3 regions of the Halomonas sp. I1 genome follow, and region 2 is predicted to be linked to each of the others. Evidence: predicted binding sites of a transcription regulator. Region 2 holds the regulator's gene; each other region holds the start of a gene.
What was found. Region 2 encodes sigma-54, which starts transcription at its own class of promoters, with help from an activator protein. Its sites were predicted from a motif close to TGGCACNNNNNTTGCTNT; they were not measured.

Region 1 (5,413 bases), on a different contig from region 2:
GTAGGTCATGGTGAAGCCTTCGAGGCAGAACTGCTCGACGCCGTCCTGGCAGGGCTGACAGTGGCGGCAGGAATCGACCATGCAACCGACACCGACCATGTCGCCGACCTGGAAGCGGCTGACGTCGTCACCCACGGCGGTGACGCGGCCGACGATCTCGTGGCCGGGCACGATGGGGAAGCGTGTCATGCCCCAGTCGTTGCGGGCGAAGTGCAGGTCACTGTGGCAGACGCCGCAGTAGAGGATCTCGATGGCGACGTCGTCCGGGCGCGGCTGACGGCGCTCGAAGGCGAAGGGGGCCAGGGGCTGGTCGGCCGCATGGGCCGCATAGGCACGAGTCTGACTCATGAATGGCTCTCCTGTCGGTCTGTGATGCCTCGGGGTGAGGCTGGGCTCATTATGGAAGCGGCGAGGGGCGCTGAGGACCGACGTTCCTCCGGATTTTTTGCCCGTTTCTCCGAGAGGTGGCGTCCTTCTGTACCGTGGAAGCGCTGATGCCGCCATCATGTAGCCCCGAGGCGACAAGAAATTATCATGGCGCTGGTCGAGCCCGCCGTGAATCCACGTTTCTCTCGCATTTTTGCTACTTTCTACGAACTCGCTTTTGCCCGTCATGAAGGGGCGGCCCGATGAATCTTCGATGGCCCCGGGCATGGAGGAAGGATTTCAGGATGCATATCACAGAATCTCACGCCGGTTCGCTGGTCGATCTGCTGGCGCCCCTGGTCGAGGGTGACGGCTATACGCCGACCCAGCTGCCCGGGGTGTCCTTGATGGCCATGCATCGGCCGAGCGGCCGCACGCCGATGATCTACGAGCCGAGCCTGATCATCGTGGCCCAGGGGTACAAGATCGGCTACCTGGGGGACCGGGAGATCCACTATGGCCCCGGGCAATATCTGGTGCAGACGCTGCCGCTGCCTTTCGAGTGCGAGACCCATGCCTCCGCTGAAGCACCCTTGCTGGGGGTGGCGGTGCACCTCGATCCGGCGTTGCTCGGCGAGCTGGTGACGATGATCGGTGAAGGGGGCGGCCAGCCTTCGAGCGAGGTTGAAGCGTCGCCGGTGCCGATGGCGTCGGTATCGATGACCGATGGCATGCAGGGAGCGGTGGAGCGGCTGTTGAGGACCCTGCACGATCCCGCCGAGACGGCTGCCATGGGGGCGTCGCGAGTGCGGGACGTGGTGTTCGAAGCCTTGAGGGGCCGACAGGGGCCGGCGCTTCGTGCTCTGGTGCTGCACCAGGGGCACTACTCGCGCATCGTCCAGGTGTTGTCGCGGCTGCATACCCGCTATGCGGACGAGGTGTCGGTGGAGGCGCTGGCTCGTCAGGCGAACATGAGCCCGTCGACCTTCCATCAGCATTTCAAGGAAATCGTGCAGGCATCGCCACTGCAGTACTTGAAGCGGCTGCGATTGCTCAAGGCGCAACAGCTGCTGGCTCAGAAGACCTGCAACGTGAATCAGGCGGCCTCGGCGGTGGGGTATCGCAGCGTTTCGCAGTTCAGCCGCGACTACAAGCGCTACTTCGGAATCTCGCCCTTGCAGCATCGCCAGGAAGAGCGAGCATTGCGGGTTTCGTGAGGGTGGGCGCGCGGCCTGGCCGGACAGCCGCCGGGCGGCGACTGTCCGGTGTGGCGCGCGTGGCCTGTCGTCAGGCGGCTTCGAGAGCGCGGGAAGGACCGAAATGCTCGAAGTGGCGGCGCTCTTCAGGCACGCCCAGTGCTTGCAGGTATCCATCGACGGCAACCATGAAGCCCTGTGGCCCGACGAAGTAGCAGTGCGGCGTGCCGGCGGGCAGGTGGCGGGCGATCAGGTCGTGATGCACGCGTCCGACATGATCGACAGCGGCGCCATCGTCGGTCTGCTCGTAGACCGTGATGACCCGCAGATGATCGGGATAGTCGCGTGCCAGGGCGTTGACGTCATCGCCGAAGGCGTGATGATCGCCATCCAGTGCCGCATGCAGGTAGACGACCTGTCGTCCCTGTTCCAGCGCCTGGCGAAGCAGCGACAGCATGGGCGTCTGGCCGACGCCGCCGCTGAGCAGCATGACCGGATCGTGTCCCTCCTCGGGCAGAGTCAGGTCACCGGCGGGCGGCAGCAGCTCGATACGGTCGCCGACACTCAGGGCCTCGTGAAAGTGGCGGCTGACGACCCCGTCGGCTTCGCGCTTGATGGAAATGCGATAGCTGCGGCCATTGGGATAGGCCGACAGGCTGTAGTGCCGATAGACCGGCTTGCCGTCGATCATGAGGCGGACGCCGATGAACTGGCCGGGCTGGAAGGCGGCTACGGGACGCCCATCCTCCGGCTCCAGAATGAAGGAGCGGATGACAGCGCTTTCCTGGCGAGTGTCGGCGATCCGGAAGGACCTGGTACCGCGCCAGCCGCCGGTGGATTCGGCGAATTCGCGGTAACGCTGGCTCTCGAGATCGATCAGCAGATCGGCCAGTTCCTGATACAGCGCCCCCCAGGCATCGGCGATCTCTTCCGTGACGGCCTCGCTCAGGACGTCGCCGATGGCGGCCATCAGACACTCGCCGACGATCGGATACTGGTCGGGCTGGATGTTCAGCGAGACGTGCTTGTTGACCACGGTTTCCAGGGTGCGCCGTGCCCTGGCGGGTTCCTTGCGCAGCTGGACATAGGCCAGGACCGCGCCGGCCAGGGCCCGCGGCTGCCCGCCGTTGGCCTGGTGAGCCTGGTTGAAGAGCGGCTCGACCTCGGGGTAGCGCTCGAACATCAATGGATAGAAGCGTTGGGTGATGGTCGTGAGGTGCTCGGCAACGACGGGGGCGGTGGCGTCGATGATGTCTTCCTGTGCACGTGTCAGCATGGTTCGCGTCAGCCTCGATTCAGGATGTGGGTGGAGACACCCTGTAGGAGCAAGGGGTGTTCCACCTCGCTGTCATTGCGACACTTCGTCACATGGTTGGCTATAACTGTCTGTCGTATATCGAATTCCAGGATGCTTCCAAGCATCTGTCAGTGAGCTCATACTCGGTTTTCGGCCTGGAAGTGTTTAAATGACACTGGTCGATATGACATTGGTAGTGTCATTATGACAATTGACTGTCATAGTCTCGTTATCATGTCGGCCTATCGGAGGGGGAGCGAATGACGGAGTTTCTCAAGGCGCTGCGTACGCTGTTGGCCCAGCTCGCGGAGCATGAGGCGTCCGAGGTGCACTGGGGCCACCTGCTCCGGGCCCTGGTAGGAGACTTTCCCGCCGATGCCAGCACCCTGATGGTGATGGATGGCGATGCCTTGCGACCGGTGGCGCTGCTGGGACTCAATGATGAGGTGCGCGGGCGACGCTTCGCGTTGCAGGACCACCCTCGGCTTGCCGCGATCGCCAGCCATCCCGGGGTATGTCGATTTCCCCATGACAGTCCGCTGCCGGACCCTTTCGATGGTTTGATCGATGAGGACCTCAGCGACGTGCATGACTGCCTCGGCGTCGCGCTGCGCGATGAGGAGCGACTGACGGGCCTGTTGACGCTGGATGCGCTCGAGCCGGGGTGTCTGGACGGCCTCGATGACGATCAACTGCTGAGTATCGCGCGGCTACTGGGCACCTGCCTGCGCCTGGCCGAGCGGTTGCGCACGACCCGTACCCGTCTCAGCGAGGCCTTGACTCAAGCGTCGTCTTCCGAGGTCGGCTGGCGCTGGAACAGTCGCGCCATGCGCCAGCTCGATAATGCCATCGAGCTGGTGGCGCCCACCGACATGAGCGTGCTGCTGCATGGGGAAACGGGGGTGGGCAAGGAGTTGGCGGTACGTGCCCTGCATCGGCGCTCGGGCCGCCACCAGGGGCCGCTGGTCAAGGTCAACTGCGCCGCTCTGACGGAGAGCCTGATCGAGAGCGAGCTGTTCGGCCATCGGCGCGGCGCCTTCTCCGGGGCGACCGAGGACCGGCGGGGTCACTTCGCGATGGCGGATGGCGGCACCCTGATGCTCGACGAGATCGGCGAGCTGCCGTTGTCACTTCAACCCAAGCTGTTGCGCGTGCTGCAGGAAGGCGAGATTCAGCCGCTGGGGAGCGAAACGCCATGCCAGGTCGATGTGCGGGTCGTCGCCGTCACCAACCGCGATCTCGAGGCCGAAGTCGAGGCCGGCCGATTCCGCGCGGACCTCTATCATCGGCTGAGTGCCTTTCCCCTGCATGTGCCGCCCCTTCGGGATCGCCCCGAGGATATTCCGCTGCTGGTCGGCCATTTTCTCGAGATCAACAGGGTTCGTCTGGGGCTCAACAACCTGCGGCTGCAGGCGGAGGCCGAGACGGCGCTGCTGGCCTGGCACTGGCCGGGCAATGTGCGGGAACTCGAACATACGCTGGCCAGGGCGGCCTTACGGGCGCTGGGAGATCATGAAACGCCGGCGACCGCTGATCGGCGCCAGGCCGTGGCACTGATCACGCCTGACCACCTCGACCTGCCTGATGACGGCGGCGCGGCGGTCTCCATGCGTGCCCATGCAGTATCGGCCGGGCCGTCGCTGTCGCTGAAGGAAGCGACCGAGGCGTTTCAGCGGCATCACATCCAGGCAAGCCTGCGCGATCATGACGGCAACTGGGCGGCGTCGGCCCGGGCACTGGGCATGGACCCGGGCAATCTTCATCGGCTGGCCAGGCGATTGGGCCTGAAGGCGTCGTGACATCCCGCCCGGCGCTGTTCGAGCTGGGTGCGCAGCGCCTCGAGCTCCGCCAGCAGCTGCCCGGCTTCCACGCTGTCGCCGACATCCACGTGCAGCTCGGTGAGCTGACCGGAGACCTGGGCGGTCTGCCATTGCACCGCCGGGGCCGAGGTCAGCCCCAGCGCCAGCCGGCGACCAGCAACAGGGCGACGAGGATCAGCAACGACAGGGTCATTTTCGGGCGACGGCGCACCCAGAAACTAATGAGAACGATTCATGACCTTGGCGCGACAAGTTGCAAACAATATGGCTGAATTCGCATGAAAATGATCAGCGAGAGGCGAGAGGCGAGAGGCGAGAGGCGAGAGGCGAGAGGCGAGAGGCAGGGGGAAGCGTGGAAGGCTTCCCAAGCGTGAGATTGGACGCGAACGGAGGCTTGGAGGACAACGCCATCAGGTTTGTTGCACCGGTGGCGGTTGGTGTCGTCACCGGTGCTCTGGTCAAGATGCTCAAGAAATATTGCTGTACTGGCTGCTCTCGGAAAATTGATGCACTAGGTAACAACGCGCTGACGCGACTGGCTATTTTTGATTGTTATAAAATTCTTCGGGAGATTCCTCGGATTGTTTTGATAGAGAGTCATCGGTGCCTATTAAAAGTGAGTTATCTATTAGTTTTGAAACCAGAGAGAGTAGCTCAGTATTGGCAATTCCCCCGTTAGCTTCGAGTTGACATAATCCAAACATTCCAATGCTCAAATATGTGGTTCTTTCTGA
Region 2 (5,413 bases):
GGCGGCGGCCTGGCCCTGCTCGACTCTCGCGACACCGATGCTCCCGGCCCGGTGCCACAGGATGCTGCCGGCGAACCGGACTACTACCTGGAAGACGTCGAGGCGACGCGTTTCGATGCCGAGGGGCGCCCCCACCAGCACCTGGTCACGCCACGCCTGGTGCACACGCCCGTCGACGACGTCACGCGCCTGGAAAATCCCGATGTCAGACTCCGCGACAATGATGGCCGACGCTGGCTCGCCCGAGCCGAGAAGGGCCGTCTGGAAACCGGCGGCAACCCTCTGGTGCTCGCTGGCGACGTCCACCTGGAGGCCCCCGAGGAACGCTGGCACCTGACCACCCGGACGCTGCACTACGATGCCGATACCGGCCATGCATGGAGCGACACGCCCACTACCGTGAGCCAGCCTCCTCAATCGATGCGAGGCCAACGGTTCGATGCCTGGCTCCATGACAATCGCGTTCGACTGACCGACAATGTCCGCGGCCACCATCCGCCGGCAACCGACGAGGACCCCGAGCCATGACGCGACAGTCCCTCGCCCCCCTGCTGGGCCTGACATTGACCATGCTGACGCTTGCTGCCCCCCCGGCACTGGCGCTGGAGGGTGACGCCAGCGCGCCGATTCAGGTCGAAGCCGACCGGCTGGATCTCGATGACCGTGCCGGCACCGCCGTCTATCAAGGCGATGTCCGCATCCAGCAAGGCAGCATGCGCCTGACCGGCGCACGAGTGGAAATCCGCCGCAACGACGCCGGCCAGTTGAGCCAGGCCATCGCCACCGGCGAACGTGCCTACATCGAACAGAAGCCCGCCCCCGACGAACCGCTGGTGCGCGGCTGGGGGCAGCGCATCGTCTACCATGTGGCCGAGCGCCGCATGGAGCTCGTCGATCAAGCCGAACTCCACCAGGGTGGCGACACCTTCGATGGCGGCTATCTGGAGTACTTCCTCGACCGCCGCGTGGTACAGGCGCGTTCCTCTGCCGAGGGCGTCGAAGGAAACCAGCGGGTACGCATGACCCTGGAACCCGAGCAACAGGATTCCCAATGAAAACGCTTCATGCTCGCCACCTGGCCAAGAGCTACAAGCGTCGCCGCGTGGTCCACGATATCAGCCTGGCGATCGGCCAGGGGCACATCATCGGCCTGCTCGGCCCCAACGGTGCCGGCAAGACCACCTCCTTCTACATGATCGTGGGCCTGGTCCGCGCCGATGCCGGCGAAGTCGCCATCGATGATCACGACCTGTCCGACGCCGCCATGCACGAACGCGCCCACGCCGGCATCGGCTATCTGCCCCAGGAAGCCTCGATCTTTCGCAAGCTGAGCGTGGCCGACAACATCATGGCCATCCTCGAGATGCGCAAGGACCTCGATCGCGCCGGCCGCCGAGCCCGCCTGGAGTCGCTGCTGGAGGACTTTCACGTCACCCACATCCGTGACAACGCGGGCATGACCCTGTCCGGTGGCGAGCGACGCCGAGTGGAAATCGCGCGCGCCCTGGCAACCGAACCCGATTTCATCCTGCTGGACGAGCCCTTCGCGGGCGTGGACCCGATTTCCGTCGGTGAAATCAAGGACATCATCCGCCAGCTAAAGGCACGCGGCATTGGCGTACTGATCACCGATCACAATGTTCGCGAGACGCTCGATATCTGTGATGGCGCCTACATCGTCGGCGACGGGCAGATCATCGCCGAAGGCAACGCCGAGGCGATCCTCGCCAACCAACGAGTACGTGACGTCTACCTGGGCCAGGATTTCCGGCTCTGAGTCGCCCCTGCCAAGCGCTGATGCGCCTCGTGGAATCACAACAAACTGATATAAAGAGAACTTTATCTCCGAGGCATGCTAATTGCCAATGGCATGATAATTGCTTTTAACAAGGCTTGCATGCGCCGACCCAGCGGACTAGGGTGGGGGTTTCTCGCACGTTGAGCGGATCTCTTTCCCTATGGCCATGAAGGCTTCCCTGCAACTGCGGCTCGGCACCCAGCTGACCATGACGCCCCAACTGCAGCAGGCCATCGCCCTGCTGCAGCTCTCCACCCTCGATCTTCGCCAGGAGGTCCAGCAGGCCCTGGAATCCAACCCCATGCTGGAGCTCGACGACGATTTCGGCGAACAGGCCGTCAGCGATGCCCCCGAGGATGACTGGGCCAGCGAGATTCCCGATGACTTGACCGTCGACAGCGACTGGTCCGACACCTACCAGGACGCCGGATTGGGAAGCCTGGGAGGCACCGGCAGTGGCGAAGCTCCCGACTTCGAGCGCCAGGCGGCCGGCCAGAGCCTGCAGGGCCACCTGGCCTGGCAACTGGCCATGAGCGGCCTGGACGAACGCGCGTCGCGTATCGCCGAGAGCCTGATCGACGCGGTCAACGACGACGGCTACCTGGACCAGCCTCTGGACGAGATCCGTGACGGCCTGCGCGCCCAGGGACTGGAAGGACTATCCAGTCGCGAAGTCGAAACGGTGCTGCTTCAAGTGCAGCAGTTCGACCCCACCGGCGTCTTCGCCCGCGACCTGCGGGAGTGCCTACTGCTGCAGCTTGCGGCCCTGCCCCAGGACACTCCCCGACTTCCTCAGGCTCGGCGTCTGGCCCGCCAGTTCCTCGAGGCGCTGGCCGGCGATGACCGGCGTCTGCTGAAACGACGCCTCAGCCTGGACGATGAGGCCCTCGACGAAGCCATCGCCCTGATCCGAGACCTCGACCCCCGCCCGGGCAGCGCCTTTGCCAGCGAGAGCGACGACTATGTCATTCCCGACCTGGTCGCCCGACGCACCGAAGATGGTTGGCAGGTCGAGCTCAATCCCGACGCCATGCCGCGCCTGCGCATTCAGCCCGACTATGCCGCCTTGATCCGGCGCGCCGACAAGAGCCAGGACAACCAGTTCCTCAAGGACCACCTCCAGGAAGCACGCTGGCTACTCAAGAGCCTGGCCAGTCGCAACGACACCCTTCTTCGGGTCGGCCGCGAGATCATGGTCCGCCAACTGGATTTCCTGGAACACGGCGAGGAGGCCATGAAACCGCTCATACTGGCCGACATCGCCCAGACCGTCGAGATGCACGAATCGACCATTTCCCGGGTGACCACCCAGAAATACATCCACACACCGCGTGGCGTGTTCGAGCTCAAGTATTTCTTCTCCAGTCATGTCGGCGGGGGCGACGATGCGCACTCCAGCACTGCCATTCGCGCCCGAATCCGCAAGCTCATTCAGGAAGAATCGACACGCAAGCCGCTTTCCGACAACAGACTTGTCACCCTGCTCGCCGAGGAAGGCATCGATGTGGCACGACGAACCGTGGCCAAGTACCGTGAATCGATGAACATCCCCTCCTCGAGCCAGCGCAAACGCCTTCGCTGAGCGTTTACCACGGGACGTCACCGACGGCATTGCGCAGGGGGTTTGCTCGACTCCAAAAAGGGTTACAATCGAGTCACCACCCAAGGAGCAAGGAGCGTGTCATGCAAGTCAACCTCACCGGCCATCATGTGGAATTGACCGACGCCCTGCGTGACTATGTCCAAGAGAAGCTCGCGCGCCTCGAACGTCATTACGACAACATCACCACCGTGCAAGTCACGCTCTCCGTGGAGAAAGAACGTCAACAGGCTGCCTGTACCCTGCATGCTGCTGGTGCCGACCTGCATGCCGAAGCAATGGACGGCGACATGTACGCCGCCATCGATGCCCTCGCCGACAAGCTCGATCGCCAGTTGGTGAAACACAAGGAAAAATCCCAGGCGCGCGCCCAGGGCGCCGCCGGCGCACGCTGACCCGTCATGACTCTGGAAACCATCCTTCCCCCCGAGCGCACCCTTTTCGATGTCCCCGGGGGGAGCAAAAAGCGCGTACTGGAATTCTTCAGCACCTTCATCGCTCAGAACACACCCAGCCTCGACAGTCAGGAGGTTTTCAGCCGACTGATCGGTCGCGAGCGTCTGGGCAGCACGGGCATCGGACACGGAGTGGCCATCCCCCACTCCCGCAACCCGCACTGCAAGGCCCCCATCGCCGGCTTCCTGAAGCTCGCCGACCCGATCGACTTCGATGCGGTCGACGGCGACCCCGTCGATCTGGTGTTCGTGCTGCTGGTTCCCGAGCAGGCCGACGACGCCCACCTGGCGTTGCTCGGCCAGGTCGCTGCCGTGATGAATGATGCCGACACACGCAATGCCCTGCGGCGCGCCGATAGCCAGCATGCCCTGCACGAACGACTCGTCGAGGCCATACGCCGGCAGGCGCCGGCCGAACACGACTGACGGCCCCCGTTCCCGGGCCATCCGGCCAGCCATTCGACCAGGAGATCCGCCATGCAGATCGTGATCATCAGCGGCCGTTCGGGCTCGGGCAAGTCGATCGCCCTGCAGGCGCTGGAGGATCTCGGCTTCTACGCTATCGACAATCTGCCGGCCATGCTGCTCGGCTCGCTGGTGGATGAGCTGCACGATGCCCAGGCACGCAGCTCCATCGCCGTCAGCATCGATGCCCGCAACCTGCCACATGCCCTGCAACGCTTTCCGACGCTACTCCATGAGTTGCGCGACAGGAAGGTTCAGTGTCAGGTGGTCTACCTCACCACCGATGCGCGCATCCTGCTCGAACGCTACTCGGCCACTCGACGACGCCACCCGTTGACCCGCAACAACCGGATGACGCTGGCCGAGGCCATCGACCAGGAAGAAGCTTCCCTGGCAGACATCCGCGACCTCGCCGACCTGGTGATCGATACGTCACGACTCTCGGTGCATGACCTGCGCGGCCGCCTCGCCGACCAGGTGGCCGACCGCGGACAGGAAGCCCTGGCCTTGACCATCGAGTCCTTCGGCTTCAAGCGCGGTGTTCCCCTCGACGCCGATATCGTCTTCGATGCGCGCTGCCTGCCGAACCCCTACTGGGACCCGTCATTGCGCGATGCCACCGGGCGTGACTCGAGCGTCATCGACTTTCTCGACGGCTACCCGATGGTCGACGAGATGCGCCGGGACATCCTGGCCTGGATAGAACGCTGGCTACCGCGCTACCTGGCCAGCCAACGCAGTTATCTCACCGTAGCCATCGGTTGCACCGGCGGCCAGCATCGTTCGGTCTACCTGGCCGAGCGCCTGGCCCACGACCTGGCCGTTCAGCAGCCCAGCGTCCGCCTGCGCCACCGCGAACTGGGCATTCATCTCAGCCGCCTCCCCTCGGAAACGACGTCCACCCCCGAGCAGGACGATCACGACCAAGAAAAGGAATCCTGAGTCCGTGCCGAGTCGCAAGCTCACTCTGACCAACAAGCGCGGCTTGCACGCCCGTGCCGCCACCCGCCTGGTTCAATGCTGTCAGCCCTATAACGCCACCGTCACCGTCACCCACGGCGGCCAGACAGCCGACGCCGGCAACATCATGTCGCT
Region 3 (5,413 bases), on a different contig from region 2:
GTGATCAGCACGCCCACGGTGCCCGAGCCCATCCAGGAGGCGGTGGCGTCGATGGCGCTGCGGCCCGGCAGGCCGAAAATCTTGCGAAAGGGCGTGCGGACTAGGCTGCCGATGAACTCCATGAAGCCGAAGTCGACCAGGAAAGGCAGCAGCAGAGCGGCAAAGAAGAAGAAAGTCAGCAGGACCGGCGCCAGGTCGTTGAGCATCACCCCGCCGGTGAAGGAGGCGGTGATCACGTTCGGCCCGACCTGGAAGAAGGTCATCAACGCGAAGAGGGCGCCCAGCAGGCGCATCGCCATCCATAGTGGCGCCACGTCGAACAGTTCTCCCAGGGCGTTATCGCGGGCCCAGCCGGGCTTGGCGAACTTGACCAGCAGCGTCAGCAGCGCCGAAGCGCACAACACGACCGTCGCGATGGCGGGCAGGGAATCGCCGAGCATCGCCTTGAGGCCGTCGGCGAGCAGCCCCATGCCGATGTTGATGGTGTCGCCCGTCGAGAAGGGTACCAGGAACATGCCGATGCCGATCAAGGAGGGCACGAGGAACTTGAGCAGGCCGGCCTTGCCGATGGGGGCGCCGCCCGTCGCGGTATTCGGTGTGGAGTCGAGAGAGGAGGACATGGTGAAACCCTGTTTAGCGTTGTAATGGGATGCCCGGCCGGTGGGCCGGGCAATAATAGTCGGGTGTCAGTCGCGATGCTGGACGCCGGGCAGCACGCACAGCATCTCGTAGAGCAGGGTGGCGCCCATCAGTGCGGTGTTGCCGCTGGTGTCGTAGGGCGGGGCGACCTCGACGAGATCGCCGCCGACCACGTTGAGCCCCTGGGCGCCACGGACGATCTCGAGGCCCTGCTGGGCGGTCAGGCCGCCCATCTCCACGGTGCCGGTGCCCGGTGCCACCGAGGGGTCCAGGCCGTCGATATCGAAGGAGATGTAGACCGGGCGGTCGCCCATCTGCTCGCGAACTTCGGCCATCAGGGGCGCCAGTGACTTGTACCAGCACTCCTCGGCGGTGACGACGCGGAACCCCTGGTCGCGGCACCAGTCGAAATCGTCGGCCGCATAGCCGGTGCCGCGCAGGCCGATCTGGACGACGCGGTTGCTGTCCAGCAGACCTTCTTCCTGGGCACGGCGGAAGGGGCAGCCGTGAGCGACCTCTTCGCCGAACATCTGCTCGTTGATGTCGGCGTGGGCATCGATATGAATCAGCCCGACCGGGCCGTGCTTCTTGGCGATGGCGCGCAGCACGGGCCAGGTCAGGGTGTGGTCGCCGCCCAGGGTCAGGGGCACGCAGTCCTGGGCGAGCACGGCGTCATAGTGGCGCGTGATGATGTCGAGATTCTTGGGCAGGTTGAAGGTGTTGATCGGCACATCGCCGATATCGGCCACCTGCAGGCTGTCGAAGGGGGCGGCGCGGGTGGCCATGTTGTAGGGGCGCAGCATGCGCGATTCGTCGCGGATCTGGCGCGGTCCCAGGCGAGTGCCGGGACGGTTCGAGGTGCCGATGTCCATGGGGATGCCGAGAAAGGCGGCATCGAGGCCGGTGGCGTCGTCCTGAGTGGGCAGACGCATCATGGTGGAAGGGCCGCCGAAGCGCGGCATCTCGTTACCGCCGAGGGGCTGGTTGAAATCGCTCATGGTGGGCTTCCCGAGTCGTGGTGATTGTCTCCCGGTCCAAGCAGGAAGTGTGCCATAACGTTATTTTCCGTTTTTTCAGTTGGTTAGCGAATCTGTTGATTCAGTCGTGAATCGCTTTGGGCGGCTGGGTGATACACTTATGGATCAATGATCCAGAAATGAATCGATACCATGAGCGAGCTTGACTCCTTGACCCTGCGCACCATCATCGAAACCGCCCACGATCACTTCTTCGTGGTCGAGGCCGATGGACGAATACGCGATGTCAGTCCGGCAGCGGCGGCGGTATACGGCATGTCTCGCGAGGACCTCTGCCGCACCACGGTCCAGGCGCTGGAAGCCGAGGGGGTGCTGCGGCCCTCGGTCAGTCTGGAGGTGATGCGCACCGGCGAGCCGGCTCAGGTGGCGCAGATAACCAGCACGGGGCGTCGGGTCATCGCCCAGGCGCACCCGGTGTTCGATGCCGGCAAGCTTGTCGCCGTGGTCAGTCGCTCGATGGACCTCACCGACCTGCAGTTGCTGCAGGAGGAATATGCGCTGCTGCAGCGGCGCTTCAACGAACACCTGAGACGGGGTGGCGGTGAAGAGGCCGGCGCCGAGCTCGAACTGGCGGACCTGGAGGCTCGCAGCGGCCTGATGCGCGAGGTCGCGCTGTTGCTCAAGCGGGTGGCGCCGACGGATGCCACGGTGTTGATGCTCGGCGAGTCGGGCGTCGGCAAGACCGCCTTCGCGCGGCAGCTGCATCGCTGGAGTCCACGGCAGGCGGGGCCCTTCGTCGATGTCAACTGCGGGGCGATCCCCGAGAGTCTGTTCGAATCCGAGATGTTCGGCTATCGGCAGGGGGCCTTCAGTGGCGCCGCGCCGGGTGGCAAGGCGGGACTGATGGAGCAGGCCGAGGGCGGCACCCTGTTCCTGGATGAGGTCGGCGAGCTGCCGTTGCCGATGCAGGCCAAGCTGCTCAAGGTGATCCAGGACGGCTTCATCACGCGGCTCGGCGACACGCGAGCGAGGCGCGTCGACTTCCGCCTGGTGGTGGCCACCAACCAGGATCTGGCGCGTAGCGTCGAGGCCGGCCGATTCCGGCTGGATCTCTATTATCGTCTCAACGTCATTCCCGTGACCCTGCCGCCGTTGCGGGAGCGCCGCGAGGATATTCCCGGGCTGGTCGAGCGACACTTGCAGCGCCTCAACACGCGCTATGGTCGCGACAAGATCATCGCCCGGGATGCCTGGCAGATGTTGATGGGCCGGGAGTGGCCCGGCAACGTGCGCGAGCTCGAGAACTGGCTGGAACGGGCCTGGCTTTCGGCGAGGGAGGATGTGATTCGCCCTCGGCAAGAGGTCGAACAGACAGGGGGTGTCGAGCGAGTCGTGGCGCCGGCGGAGGAGGCCTCTTCCAGACGCCGTGGCCTTGCCGAGGGGGAGACGCTCCAGAATGCCCTGGCTCGCACCGAGCGGGATATCCTGGCCGGACTCTGTCGCGAGGCGGCTTCGACTTATGCCATCGCCGAGCGCCTCGGCATCAGCCAGCCCAGCGTGGTGAGAAAGCTGCGGCGGCATGGGTTGCGCATCGAGCGTTCGCGTTGATAGGGGATTCTTGACCCGTCAATTTATCATGATAAATTGACGGTGATGCTCGATCCCTGACCCAACAAGGACAACGACATGAGCCTACAAGAGCAGACGCTGCGCGAACGCAAGCCGTGGTACCGGACCGTTCCGGATCCCATGGTGCTGATCTTCCTCATCCTGGTCGCCACCTATGTGCTGACCTTCTTCATTCCCGCCGGCGAGTTCGAGCGTGTCATGCGTGACGGCCGTACCGCCGTGGTGCCGGATTCCTTTCAGTATCTGAAGGATGTGGCGTCGATCCATCCCTTCGATATCTTCGTGGCGATTCCCAAGGGGCTGATTTCGGCCTCGCAGTATCTGTTCATCGTCTTCATCGCCGGCGGACTGTTTCACATCCTGCAGAAGAGCGGAGCCCTGGAGAACGCCATCGGGGTGGCCGTGCGCCGCGTCGGCGTCGAACGGCGCAACGTCATCATCACCGTGGGTACCTTCATCTATGGTTTCTTCGGCGTCGCTGTAGGCTTCGAGAACAATATTGCCCTGGTGCCCATTGCCGTGCTGATTGCCAGTGCGATCGGCTGCTCGAGTCTGGTGGGAACGGCCATGGCGGTGGGCGGTATCGGCATCGGTTTCGCGCTGTCGCCGATCAACCCCTATACCGTGGGCGTGGCCCAGGGCATCGCCGAGCTGCCGACCTTCTCCGGTGCCTGGCTGCGCACCTTGTTGGTGGTGACGTCGCTGGCGCTGCTCTCGCTGTATATCTGCAAGCGCGTCACGCGCATGGACTTCGAGGAGTCGCCGCATGCCGAGACGTTGAGCAAGCACCTGAGTGACTATCGCATGAGCCGCCGCGACTGGCTCACCCTGGGCGTGTTCGTCGGTGGCCTGGTGGCCATGCTGTTCGGTGTCTTCATGTCCGGCTGGTACATCAATGAGATCGCCGGCATCTTTCTGCTGCTGGCGATCGTCATCGGTGCCATCAATGGCCTCGGGGCCAATGGCATCGTCAAGCAGATGATGGAAGGCGCGGCCGGTGTGACCGCCGGCGCCCTGGTGATCGGCGTGGCGGCATCCATTCAGGTGATTCTCGAGCAGGCCCAGATCATCGATACCATCGTCAACTCGCTGAGCAGCCTGATCGAGGGGATCCCGATCATGTTCGCGGCGGTCATGGCGAGCGTGGTGCAGGGCGTGATCAACCTCTTCGTGCCTTCCGGGTCGGGGCAGGCCCTGGTAACCATGCCGATCCTGGTGCCGGTGGCCGATCTGGTGGGCATGAGCCGCCAGTTGATGATCACCGCCTTCCAGGTCGGCGACGGCCTGACCAACCTGATCGTGCCGACCTCCGGTGGCACCCTGGCCATGCTGGCGCTGGGGCGGGTGTCCTATGCGCAGTGGCTCAAGGCCATCATGCCCTTCATGGCGCTGGTCTATCTGCTGTGCTGGGGCGGGCTGATCATCGGTCACCTGGCGGGCTACTGAGCATGACCCTGTCGCTGCTGCATGTGCATCCCGAGACCGGCACCGTGGCAAGCCTTGCCGCCACTGGCAGCGTGGCGGTGGGGGGCTACGTCAACCACTGCTGGCGGGGGCTCGGCGCCTGCGCCACCCAGGGCCTGGCGACCAATCCCTGGTACCCCGGGGGCGTCAGGCGTGGCCTCGAGCGCGGGATGACGGCGCAGCAGGCGCTTGATGATGTCATCGTCGCGGATGCCGGCGCAGCTCGGCGGCAGTGTCTGGTGATGGATGCCGCCGGTCGGGCGGCGCTGCACACCGGTACCGACAATCGCCCCGTGGTGGCTGCCACGCTCTATCCCGGGGTGGCTGCCGCCGGCAATATGCTGGCCAATGACGGTGTGGCCGATGCCATGGTGGCGGCCTTCCTGGCGGCCACCTGCGACGATCCCGACGCAGTGATGACGGATGGCGAAATGCCGCGTTTTCGCGAGACGCATGACGCCGAGCTGCTGGCGGCGCTGATCGATGCCCTGGAAGCCGGGCTGGCGGCCGGCGGCGATCATCGCGGCTGTCGATCCGCCGCCCTGCGCATCGAGTCCTTCACCATGGCCCCGATCGATCTGCGCCTGGACTGGGTAGAGGCGGACCCCGTGGCCGAGCTGCGTGCCCTGGCTCGGCGCGTCGAGGCCGAGGACTTCCAGGTGTTTCTGCGTTCCCTGCCGCATCGTTGATCCCGCGCGTCGGAC

Region 1: the regulator sigma-54 is predicted to act here: its motif matches at 2,885-2,902, upstream of hmpA (NO-inducible flavohemoprotein).
Region 3: the regulator sigma-54 is predicted to act here: its motif matches at 1,675-1,692, upstream of speB (agmatinase).

Annotation. Positions count from the first base shown of each region.
Region 1 covers NZ_JAVXUS010000009.1:116,403-121,815, forward strand. Annotated here, with positions in the region: gene RSO41_RS11380 (NAD(P)-dependent alcohol dehydrogenase) at 1-348, opposite strand, end outside; gene RSO41_RS11385 (AraC family transcriptional regulator) at 672-1,583, shown strand; gene hmpA (NO-inducible flavohemoprotein) at 1,654-2,838, opposite strand; gene norR (nitric oxide reductase transcriptional regulator NorR) at 3,120-4,658, shown strand; gene RSO41_RS11400 (biotin/lipoyl-binding protein) at 4,619-4,795, opposite strand; gene RSO41_RS11405 (hypothetical protein) at 5,219-5,413, opposite strand, start outside.
Region 2 covers NZ_JAVXUS010000023.1:47,953-53,365, forward strand. Annotated here, with positions in the region: gene lptC (LPS export ABC transporter periplasmic protein LptC) at 1-528, shown strand, start outside; gene lptA (lipopolysaccharide transport periplasmic protein LptA) at 525-1,055, shown strand; gene lptB (LPS export ABC transporter ATP-binding protein) at 1,052-1,777, shown strand; gene RSO41_RS17205 (RNA polymerase factor sigma-54) at 1,959-3,380, shown strand; gene hpf (ribosome hibernation-promoting factor, HPF/YfiA family) at 3,482-3,793, shown strand; gene RSO41_RS17215 (PTS sugar transporter subunit IIA) at 3,800-4,279, shown strand; gene rapZ (RNase adapter RapZ) at 4,331-5,260, shown strand; gene RSO41_RS17225 (HPr family phosphocarrier protein) at 5,265-5,413, shown strand, end outside.
Region 3 covers NZ_JAVXUS010000006.1:87,956-93,368, forward strand. Annotated here, with positions in the region: gene RSO41_RS09265 (YjiH family protein) at 1-620, opposite strand, end outside; gene speB (agmatinase) at 687-1,637, opposite strand; gene RSO41_RS09275 (sigma-54 interaction domain-containing protein) at 1,809-3,224, shown strand; gene RSO41_RS09280 (YfcC family protein) at 3,303-4,691, shown strand; gene RSO41_RS09285 (DUF1028 domain-containing protein) at 4,694-5,398, shown strand.